DNA from 2 places in the Stenotrophomonas sp. 22LJNL06-5-1 genome. Region 1 is predicted to be linked to the other one. Evidence: riboswitches for the same ligand, from Rfam matches in the RefSeq annotation. Region 1 holds a riboswitch; the other holds the start of a gene.
The links. Region 1 has a riboswitch for glycine ahead of AC13GF_RS18880 (trimeric intracellular cation channel family protein). Riboswitches for the same ligand answer to the same signal wherever they lie in the genome.
Positions count from the first base shown of each region.

Region 1 (4,417 bases):
TCCGTCATCGGCAGGCCCAAGCACCACATTGCGCCGCTGCGCCTTGTTGTCCTTGCCGACGACATGCACGTAGTTGCCCTGGCTGCCGAACTGCACGGCGGCATCGGGAATCAGCAGCGCGGGCTGCTCGCCCAGCTGCAGGCGTACGTTGACGAACTGGTTGGGGAACAGGGCCAGGTCGTCGTTCTCGAAGTGCGCGCGCAGCTTCAGCGTGCCGGTGGTGGTATCGATGCGGTTGTCGACGCTGGACAGCGAGCCGCGGGCCAGCTGCCGGCGTTCTTCGCGGTCCCAGGTTTCCACTGCCAATGCCGGTTGCGCCTGCACGGCATCAAGCAGCGCGGGCAGCTCGGGTTCGGGCACGGTGAACAGCACGCTGATCGGCGCGGTCTGCGCCAGCGTCACCAGGCCTTCGGCATCGCTGGCGCGCACCAGGTTGCCCACGTCCAGCCGACGCAGCCCGACGCGGCCACTGACCGGTGCGGTGATGCGGGTGTACAGCAGCTGCAGGCGCGCTTCGTCAACAGACGCCTGATCGCTGAGGCGGCGACCCTGCAGCTGGCGCACCTTGCTCTGCTGGTCGCTCAGTTCCTGCCCGGACACGTAGTTCTGCTTCTGCAGTTCGCGGTAGCGCTGCAGCTGGCGTTCGGCGTTCTCCAGCTCGGCCAGGTTCTGCTGCTGGATCCCCTGAGCCTGTGCCAGCTTCACCTCATACGGGCGTGGGTCGATCTGCGCCAGCAGGTCGCCGGCTTTCACCTGTTGGCCTTCCTGGAAGTGCAGGCGCAGCAGCTCGCCATCCACGCGGCTGCGTACCACCACGCTGTGCAGGGGGGTGACCGTACCGACCGCCTTCAGGCGCAGCACCAGCGGCTCGGCGCTGGCGCGCGCCACGCGTACCGGCACCGTCTTGCCCGGCGCATCGTCGCTGCTGCCGGCGTCGTCCCGGGGCCACAGCCACCACGCCAGAAGGGCGACGAGGGCGATGCCCAGCACCACCCACAACGGGCGGGCACGGCGGGAACGGGAATTTTCGGCGACAGACATGGGGCATCCTGCGCCCTGCGCGCGCAGGGACATGCGGGCCCGTCGGCGCGTTCACGGCACCACGGGCAGCGGGGAGGGAGTGTCTGGCGGGGCCGCGGGCGCGGCGTGGCTGGATGCCGTCGCGGCAGCAACGGGGTGACAATGGTAGCCAATCAGCCCGGCCAATGCCGCGTGACCATGGTCATGCAACGCATTCGGTAGTGCCGGCCGCTGGCTGGCAACCTGCTGGAATCTGCGGGCATGTGCCGTGTTGCCGGACAGCGGCCGGCACTACCGTCAAACAATCAATGCACTTCGTCGTGATAGACGAACTTCGGCATTTCCCAGCGGTAGTGGATCGCCAGCAGGCGCAGCGCGAAGCCGCCGCCGAGGCAGCACAGGATCGCGGTGGCGTCGGCCACGCCCCAGTGCAGCAGCAACAGATAGGCCGCGCCGGTCAGCAGCGCGATGATCGCGTACAGCTCCTTCTGGAAGATCAGCGGCACCTCGTTGCAGAGGATGTCGCGCAGCACGCCGCCGAACGCGCCGGTCAGCATGCCGGCGATCAGCACGATCGGCATCGCATGGCCGGCTTCGCGCGCGATCGAGCAGCCGATCAGGGTGAAGGCGATCAGGCCCAGGCCATCGAGCACCAGGAAGGTGCGGCGGAAGTGGTGCATCCAACGCGCCACCCAGGTGGCGATCAGCGCCGCACACACGGTGAAGCCCAGGTATTCGGGATGCTTCACCCAGCCCAGCGGATAGTGGCCGAGCAGGATGTCGCGCAGTGAACCGCCGCCGAGTGCGGTGACGCAGGCGATCATGACCACCCCGAACAGGTCCATGCGGCGGCGGCCGGCGGACAGCGCGCCGGTCATGGCTTCAGCGGAAATGGCAATCAGGTAGATGATGGACAGCAGCATGGGGCAGGCTCCGGGCGCGGTGGGGCCGGCCATGCGCGACTACCGCCACTGCCTGCGCAATGACGGGATGACGATGACCGGTGCCGCTCCCGCTGTCCTTTTGCCTGAGAGTTCAGCGGCGTAGGCCGCGTGCCCCTTCGGCGGATCGTCCCGGGCGTGCCCGGTGACCTCTCTCCAGCTCGGCGAGTCGAATGCATGGTTGGTGGGATTCCAGCCCACCGGCCTGAGCGATCATGGGAGCCTGCGCCTTCGGCGGGCGCCAGCGCGGCGCCTCTCTCCTGCATTCGGGCGCCAGTATATCCGCTGCAGTGCAGCACGGCATAATCCGGGCATGGCCCCGTCCCTCCGCCCCTGGTTCCTGTACCTGCTCGAATGCCGCGATGGCAGCTATTACGCCGGCATCAGCACCGATGTGGAGGCGCGTTTCGCTGCCCACCAGGCCGGCAAGGGCGCGCGCTACACCCGGGCGCGGCCACCGCTGCGCGTGCTGGCCGTGCGCGAATTCCCGGACCGGGCCGCCGCGTCACGGGCCGAGTGGCAACTCAAGCAGCAGCCGCGCGAACGCAAGCTGGCCTGGCTGCAGGCACCTGCCGAGACGCTTCTGTAGATCCACGCCATGCGTGGATGGGCGCTTCCAGCCATGCCATGATCGCCCCGCGCCCTCAGCGCTGGAGACCCGGATGTCCACGATCGCCCTGCTGTTCGCTCTCTCCGCAGCAACGAGCCCTGCCGCCGATCCGGCCACCCTCGCGGCCATTGAAGCTACCTGCCACGACTACGTCGACGGCCAGCTGGAGGCCGACCCACAGCGCGTCGCCCGCTCCCTGCACCCGGACCTGGCCAAGCGCGCGGTGCTCGGCGATACGCCCGACGAGCGGCTGGGCCTGCGCCGCATGTCGAAGGAAGAACTGGTCGCGCTGACGAAGCAGGGCGCGCTGAAAACCCCGAAGGATCAATGGGACCGCCGCTGCACGGTGCTGGACGTGACCGGCAACGCCGCCTCGGTGCGATTGGAAACGCCGTGGTTCGTCGACTACTTCCACATGGGCCGCTTCGACCAGCGCTGGGTCATCGTCAACGCGTTGTGGTACCCGAAGCCGAAGGCGCCGTAGAGCCGAGCCCATGCTCGGCTTCTGCAGTCCGCGCAAAGTGCAGCCGAGCATGGCTCGGCTCTACAGGAACATGCGTGCGGCCCTAGCGCCTCGGCCGCCGGTCTTCCTGATCATCACCGAAGATGATGCGCGCGCTGCGTTGGTAGCTCCAGTACGCCACGGCCCAGTTCAGCAGCACCACGATGCGGTTGCGGAAACCGATCAGGAAGAACACGTGCGCGGCCAGCCAGAACCACCAGGCCAGCACGCCGGACAGCTGCAGCCGGCCCAGGTGCACGATCGCAGCCATGCGGCCGATGGTGGCCAGGTTGCCGAAGTCGGCGTACTTGAACGGACCGGGCTCGGGCTTGCCGTGCAGGCGTGCACGGATCACCTCGGCCACGTACTTGCCCATCTGTTTGGCGGCGGGTGCCACGCCGGGCACCGGCTTGCCGTTGGCCTGGTTCAGCGCGGCCAGATCGCCGGCCACGAACAGTTCCGGGTGGCCAGGCAGGGTCAGGTCCGGTTGCACCTGCACGCGTCCGGCGCGGTCCAGCGGCACGTCCAGCGTGCGCGCCAGCGGTGAAGCGGCCACGCCGGCGGCCCAGACCACGGTGCGTGCCGGTACGAACTGATCGCCGAGCTTGAAGCCCTGGCTGTCGATGTCGCTCACCGGGGTGCCGGTCAGTACCTCCACGCCCAGTTTTTCCAGCTGCCGGCGCGCCTTCAGCGAAAGCACTTCCGGGAACGAGGACAGTACGCGCGGACCAGCCTCGACCAGCCGTACCTTGGCGCTGGCTGGATCAATGTGGCGGAACTCATTGCGCAGGGTGTGGCGCGCGATCTCGGCCAGCGTGCCGGCCAGTTCGACGCCGGTAGGTCCACCGCCAACCACGGCGAAGCTCAGCCACGCGGCCTTCTTCGCCGGGTCCGGTTCCGCCTCGGCGCGCTCGAACGCCAGCAGCAGCTTGCGGCGCAGCGCGATCGCATCGTCCAGTGTCTTCAGGCCGGGCGCATCATCGGCCCACTGGTCGTTGCCGAAGTAGGCGTGGGTGGCGCCGGTGGCCAGCAGCAGGCTGTCGTAGTCCAGTGTGCTGCCATCGGCCATGCGGATCTGCCGGGCCTGCTTGTCGATGGTCACCACTTCGCCGAGGCGGACTTCCACATTGCGCTGGTGGCCGAGGATGTGGCGCAGCGGTGCGGCGATATCCGGGGCGGACAGGCCGGCGGTGGCCACTTGGTACAGCAGCGGCTGGAACAGGTGATGATTGCGGCGGTCGACCAGGGTGATGCGTATGCGCTCGCGGGCCAGGGCACGGGTGGCCCAGAGACCGGCAAAACCGCCGCCGACAACAACCAGGTGGGGAACGCGCTCGCGACTCA
Region 1 is NZ_JBSPUE010000010.1:28,466-32,882, reverse strand. It holds gene AC13GF_RS18885 (MdtA/MuxA family multidrug efflux RND transporter periplasmic adaptor subunit) at 1-1,041, opposite strand, end outside; gene AC13GF_RS18880 (trimeric intracellular cation channel family protein) at 1,326-1,943, opposite strand; glycine riboswitch at 2,028-2,131, opposite strand; glycine riboswitch at 2,145-2,234, opposite strand; gene AC13GF_RS18875 (GIY-YIG nuclease family protein) at 2,275-2,550, shown strand; gene AC13GF_RS18870 (nuclear transport factor 2 family protein) at 2,624-3,055, shown strand; gene AC13GF_RS18865 (NAD(P)/FAD-dependent oxidoreductase) at 3,138-4,417, opposite strand, start outside.

Region 2 (4,417 bases), on a different contig from region 1:
GAGGCGCTGCCGAAGCTGGCCGCGCTGACCATGCCGACCGGGCCGTTGTCACCCAGCTTGCCCGGCAGGAACGGCGCCAGGTGCTCCTTGACCGCGCACGGGCCAACGCCCGGGCCGCCACCGCCGTGCGGGATGCAGAAGGTCTTGTGCAGGTTCAGGTGCGAAACGTCCGAACCCCACTTGCCCGGCTTGGCCACGCCGACCAGGGCGTTCATGTTGGCACCATCGGTGTACACCTGGCCGCCGTGCTTGTGGATGATCTCGCAGATCTCCACCACCTCTTCCTCGAACACGCCGTGCGTGGACGGGTAGGTCATCATGATCGCGGCCAGGCGGTCGCTGTACTTCTCGGCGTTGAGGCGGATGTCCTCGACGTCGACGTTGCCGTTGGCATCGGTCTTGGTCACCACCACCTTCATGCCGCACATCTGTGCCGAGGCCGGGTTGGTGCCGTGCGCCGAGTCCGGAATCAGGCAGATATCGCGATGTTCCTCACCGCGCGAGCGGTGGTAGGCGCGGATCGCCAGCAGGCCGGCGTACTCGCCCTGCGCACCGGAGTTCGGCTGCAGGCTGACCGCGTCGTAGCCGGTGCATTCCACCAGCATCGCTTCCAGCGTGTCGATCAGTTCCTTGTAGCCCAGCGCCTGGTCGGCCGGCACCAGCGGGTGGATCTGCGAGAACTCCGGCCAGGTCACCGGGATCATCTCGGCGGTGGCGTTGAGCTTCATGGTGCACGAGCCCAGCGGGATCATCGTGCGGTCCATCGCCAGGTCCTTGTCGGCCAGCGAACGCAGGTAGCGCAGCAGTTCGTGCTCGCTGTGGTGGGTGTTGAACACCGGATGGGTCAGGAACGCGGACTGGCGCAGCAGGCCGGCCGGCAGCGCGTCGGCAGTGCTGGCATCCAGCGCGTCGACGTCCAGCGAAGCGCCGAACACCGCAGCCACGGCGACGATGTCGGCGCGGGTGGTGGTCTCGTCCAGGCTGATGCCGACCGAGTCGCTGTCGATCGCGCGCAGGTTGTAACCAGCGGCGCGTGCCTTGGCATGGATTTCATCGGCATGCACGCCGGTGACGTGCAGGGTGTCGAAGAAGTCGCCACCGACCTGCACGCCGGCGCTGCGCAGCGACGCGGCCAGGATCGAAGCCAGGCGGTGGGTGCGGCGGGCGATGCGGGCCAGGCCTTCCGGACCGTGGTAGACGGCGTACATCGAGGCCATCACCGCCAGCAGCACCTGCGCGGTGCAGATGTTGGAGGTGGCCTTCTCGCGGCGGATGTGCTGCTCGCGGGTCTGCAGGGTCAGGCGGTAGGCCGGCTTGCCTTCGGCATCGATGGAGACGCCGATCAGGCGGCCCGGCATCGAGCGCTTGTAGGCATCACGGCAGGCCATGAACGCAGCGTGCGGGCCGCCGAAACCGAACGGCACGCCGAAACGCTGGCTGTTGCCGACCACGATGTCCGCGCCCCATTCGCCGGGAGCGGCCAGCAGGGTCAGCGCCAGCAGGTCGGTGGCCACGGCCACCAGGCCGCCGCGCGCGTGCACGGCATCGACCAGCGCCTTGTAGTCGCCGACCTGGCCGAAGGTGTCCGGGTACTGCAGCAGCAGGCCGAAGGCCTCCGCTTCCAGTGCTTCGGCCGGGGTGCCCACGCGCAGCACGATGCCCATGGGCTCGGCGCGGGTGCGCAGCAGTTCCAGCGTCTGCGGGTGCACGGCGTCGTGCACGAAGAAGGTGTCCGACTTCGACTTGGCCGAACGCTTGGCCAGGGTCATCGCTTCGGCGGCGGCAGTGGCTTCGTCCAGCAGCGAGGCGTTGGCGATCTCCATGCCGGTCAGGTCGGCGCACAGGGTCTGGAAGTTGATCAGCGCTTCCATGCGGCCCTGCGAGATTTCCGCCTGGTACGGGGTGTAGGCGGTGTACCAGGCCGGGTTTTCCAGGATGTTGCGCAGGATCACGTTCGGCGTGTGGGTGCCGTAGTAGCCCTGGCCGATGAAGCTGCGCAGCACGGTGTTCTTGTCGGCGATCGCACGGATCTTCGCCAGTGCCTGTACTTCGGTCATCGATTCCGGCAGCGCCAGCGGCGCCGGCGATTTGATCTTGGCCGGTACGATGGCATCGGTCATTCCATCCAGCGACGCGTGGCCGACGACATCGAGCATCTGCGCGATCTCGGCGTCGTTGGGGCCGATGTGGCGCTCGACGAACGCATTGTGGTGCTCGAGCTCACGCAGGGAAGGGGTGTTCTGGGACATGGCGAAGGATCCGTCAGGAAAGGGCACACGCACGGGCACAAGCCGCCGGTCGGCGGTCTGCGGGGCGCCCCTCTGTCCTTTTGCCTGAGAGTTTAAAAGCGCGGCGGACCGCAGCTTCGTGCCCCTTCGGCGCCGGATCGAACCGGTCTCTCCAGAGTTCTGTTACGGGTGGTATCGGGCCTGAGCGATTACGGGCGTTGCGCCTTCGGCAGCGGTGTTCCGCTTCTCCCACCGTGTTGCCCGCTGATTATAGCCCGTTGCGGGCCCGCCGGCCGCCTCCAGGTATGGCCACCGCGCCTGAATGGCCGATGGCCCAGCCGTGCGTTTTGTGCACCTCTGCATGGCATCGGGCGCAATCCCCACCTATGATGGGCGGATACCCGAATTCATCTGGCGCTGTCCCTGCAGAAGGGGACCGGCGCCCGCCGTGCGTGCCGCGCATGGCCCTGCCGGACGCCTTCCCCATGACCGCCGCTGTTGCTCCCTCCACCCGCCGCATGGCCCTGCTGCTCGCCGGCCTGGCCATGTTCGGTCCGTTCTCGATCGACACCATCTTCCCGGCGTTCCCGCAGCTGGCCCAGCGCCTGGCGGTGGACGAGGTGGCGGTGCAGCAGACCATCAGCGTGTACCTGCTGTTCTATGGCCTGATGAGCCTGGCGCACGGCCCGCTGTCCGACGCCTGGGGCCGCAAGTGGGTGATCCTCGGTGGCCTGGTGGTGTTCGTCGGCGCCTCGGTCGGCTGCGCGTTGTCCACCGACCTGACCACCTTGCTGGCGTTCCGCGCGCTGCAGGGCCTGTCGGCGGGTGTCGGCATGATCGTCGGCCGCGCGGTGATCCGCGATCTCTACCATGGCCACGACGCGCAGCGCCTGATGAGCCAGGTGTCGATGCTGTTCGGCATCGCCCCGGCCATCGCGCCGATCATCGGTGGCTGGATCCTGCTCAGTGGTGCCGGCTGGCCGCTGATCTTCTGGTTCCTGGTGGTGTTCGGGCTGGTCCTGCTGGCGGCCACTGCACGCTACCTGCCCGAGACCCATCCGGTTGAAGCGCGCGTGCCGTTGTCGCCGCGCACGTTGATGCGTGACTACGTGCGGATCGGCTTCAACCCGCGCTTCCTGCGCCTGGCACTGGCCGGCAGCATCGGCTTCGGTGGCATCTTCCTGTACATCTCCTCGGCGCCGGTATTCGTGATGCAGCACCTGCATCTGGGCGAGGGTGGTTTCGCCTGGTTGTTCATCCCCACCATCGGCGGCATGACCACCGGCTCGTTCCTGTCCGGGCGCATGGCCGGGCACACCACGCCCACCCGCCAGGTGTCCATTGGTTTCGGCCTGTGCGCGCTGTCGGTGCTGTTGAACGTCGGCTACGTGGCGCTGTCGCCGCAGTTCGTGCTGCCGTGGGCAGTGCTGCCGATCTTCCTGGGCGGCATGGGCATGGCACTGATCTTCCCGATCCTGGCGCTGGCGGTGCTGGACATGTACCCGCACCAGCGCGGCCTGGCCTCGTCGCTGCAGGCCTTCGTGCAGCTGATGATCAGCACCGTGGTGGCCGGCGTGGTATCGCCGCTGCTGAGCGCCAGCCCGCTGCACCTGGCACTGGGCCAGGCCGCATTCTTCGGCGCCGGCTTCGTGTTCTGGTACTGGGAACACCAGCGTGAACGCGCGGCGCAGGCGGCCTGCACGGGCCATTGAGCAGCGCGCAGGGGTAGGGCGGGCCGCGATGCCCGCAATGCTTGCGACAGGGAACGACCGGACTAGGCTGGGCACTCCAGCCAGCCGGTGCGTGGATGCACGACAGCCAGCCAATCCGATGTCGTTGCATGAGGTTCCCCCATGGCTGCGCAGCAGACCTACCGCCTGTTCGAGGTGGCGCTGAAGGAGCGCCGCGTTCTTTCCCCTTCCCTGGACCGCATGGTGTTCACCGGTGCCGACGTGGCGCGGATGAAGACCGAAGGCCCGGACCAACGGATCAAGGTGTTCTTCCCCTTGCCCGGCCAGGACGTGCCGCAGGTCCCCAGCGGTGAAGACTGGTACCCGCGCTACCGGGCCCTGCCGGACGATCAGCGCCCGCCGATGCGTACCTACACCATCCGCCAGTTGCGCGCCGAGCAGGGCGAGGTCGATGTCGATTTCGTCATCCACGGCGAAACCGGTCCCGCCTCGCGCTGG
Region 2 is NZ_JBSPUE010000009.1:45,069-49,485, forward strand. It holds gene gcvP (aminomethyl-transferring glycine dehydrogenase) at 1-2,249, opposite strand, end outside; glycine riboswitch at 2,312-2,414, opposite strand; gene AC13GF_RS18055 (multidrug effflux MFS transporter) at 2,714-3,940, shown strand; gene AC13GF_RS18060 (siderophore-interacting protein) at 4,082-4,417, shown strand, end outside.
Region 2: it holds a riboswitch for glycine, as region 1 does, so the genes downstream of both, gcvP (aminomethyl-transferring glycine dehydrogenase) here and AC13GF_RS18880 (trimeric intracellular cation channel family protein) in region 1, are expected to answer to the same signal.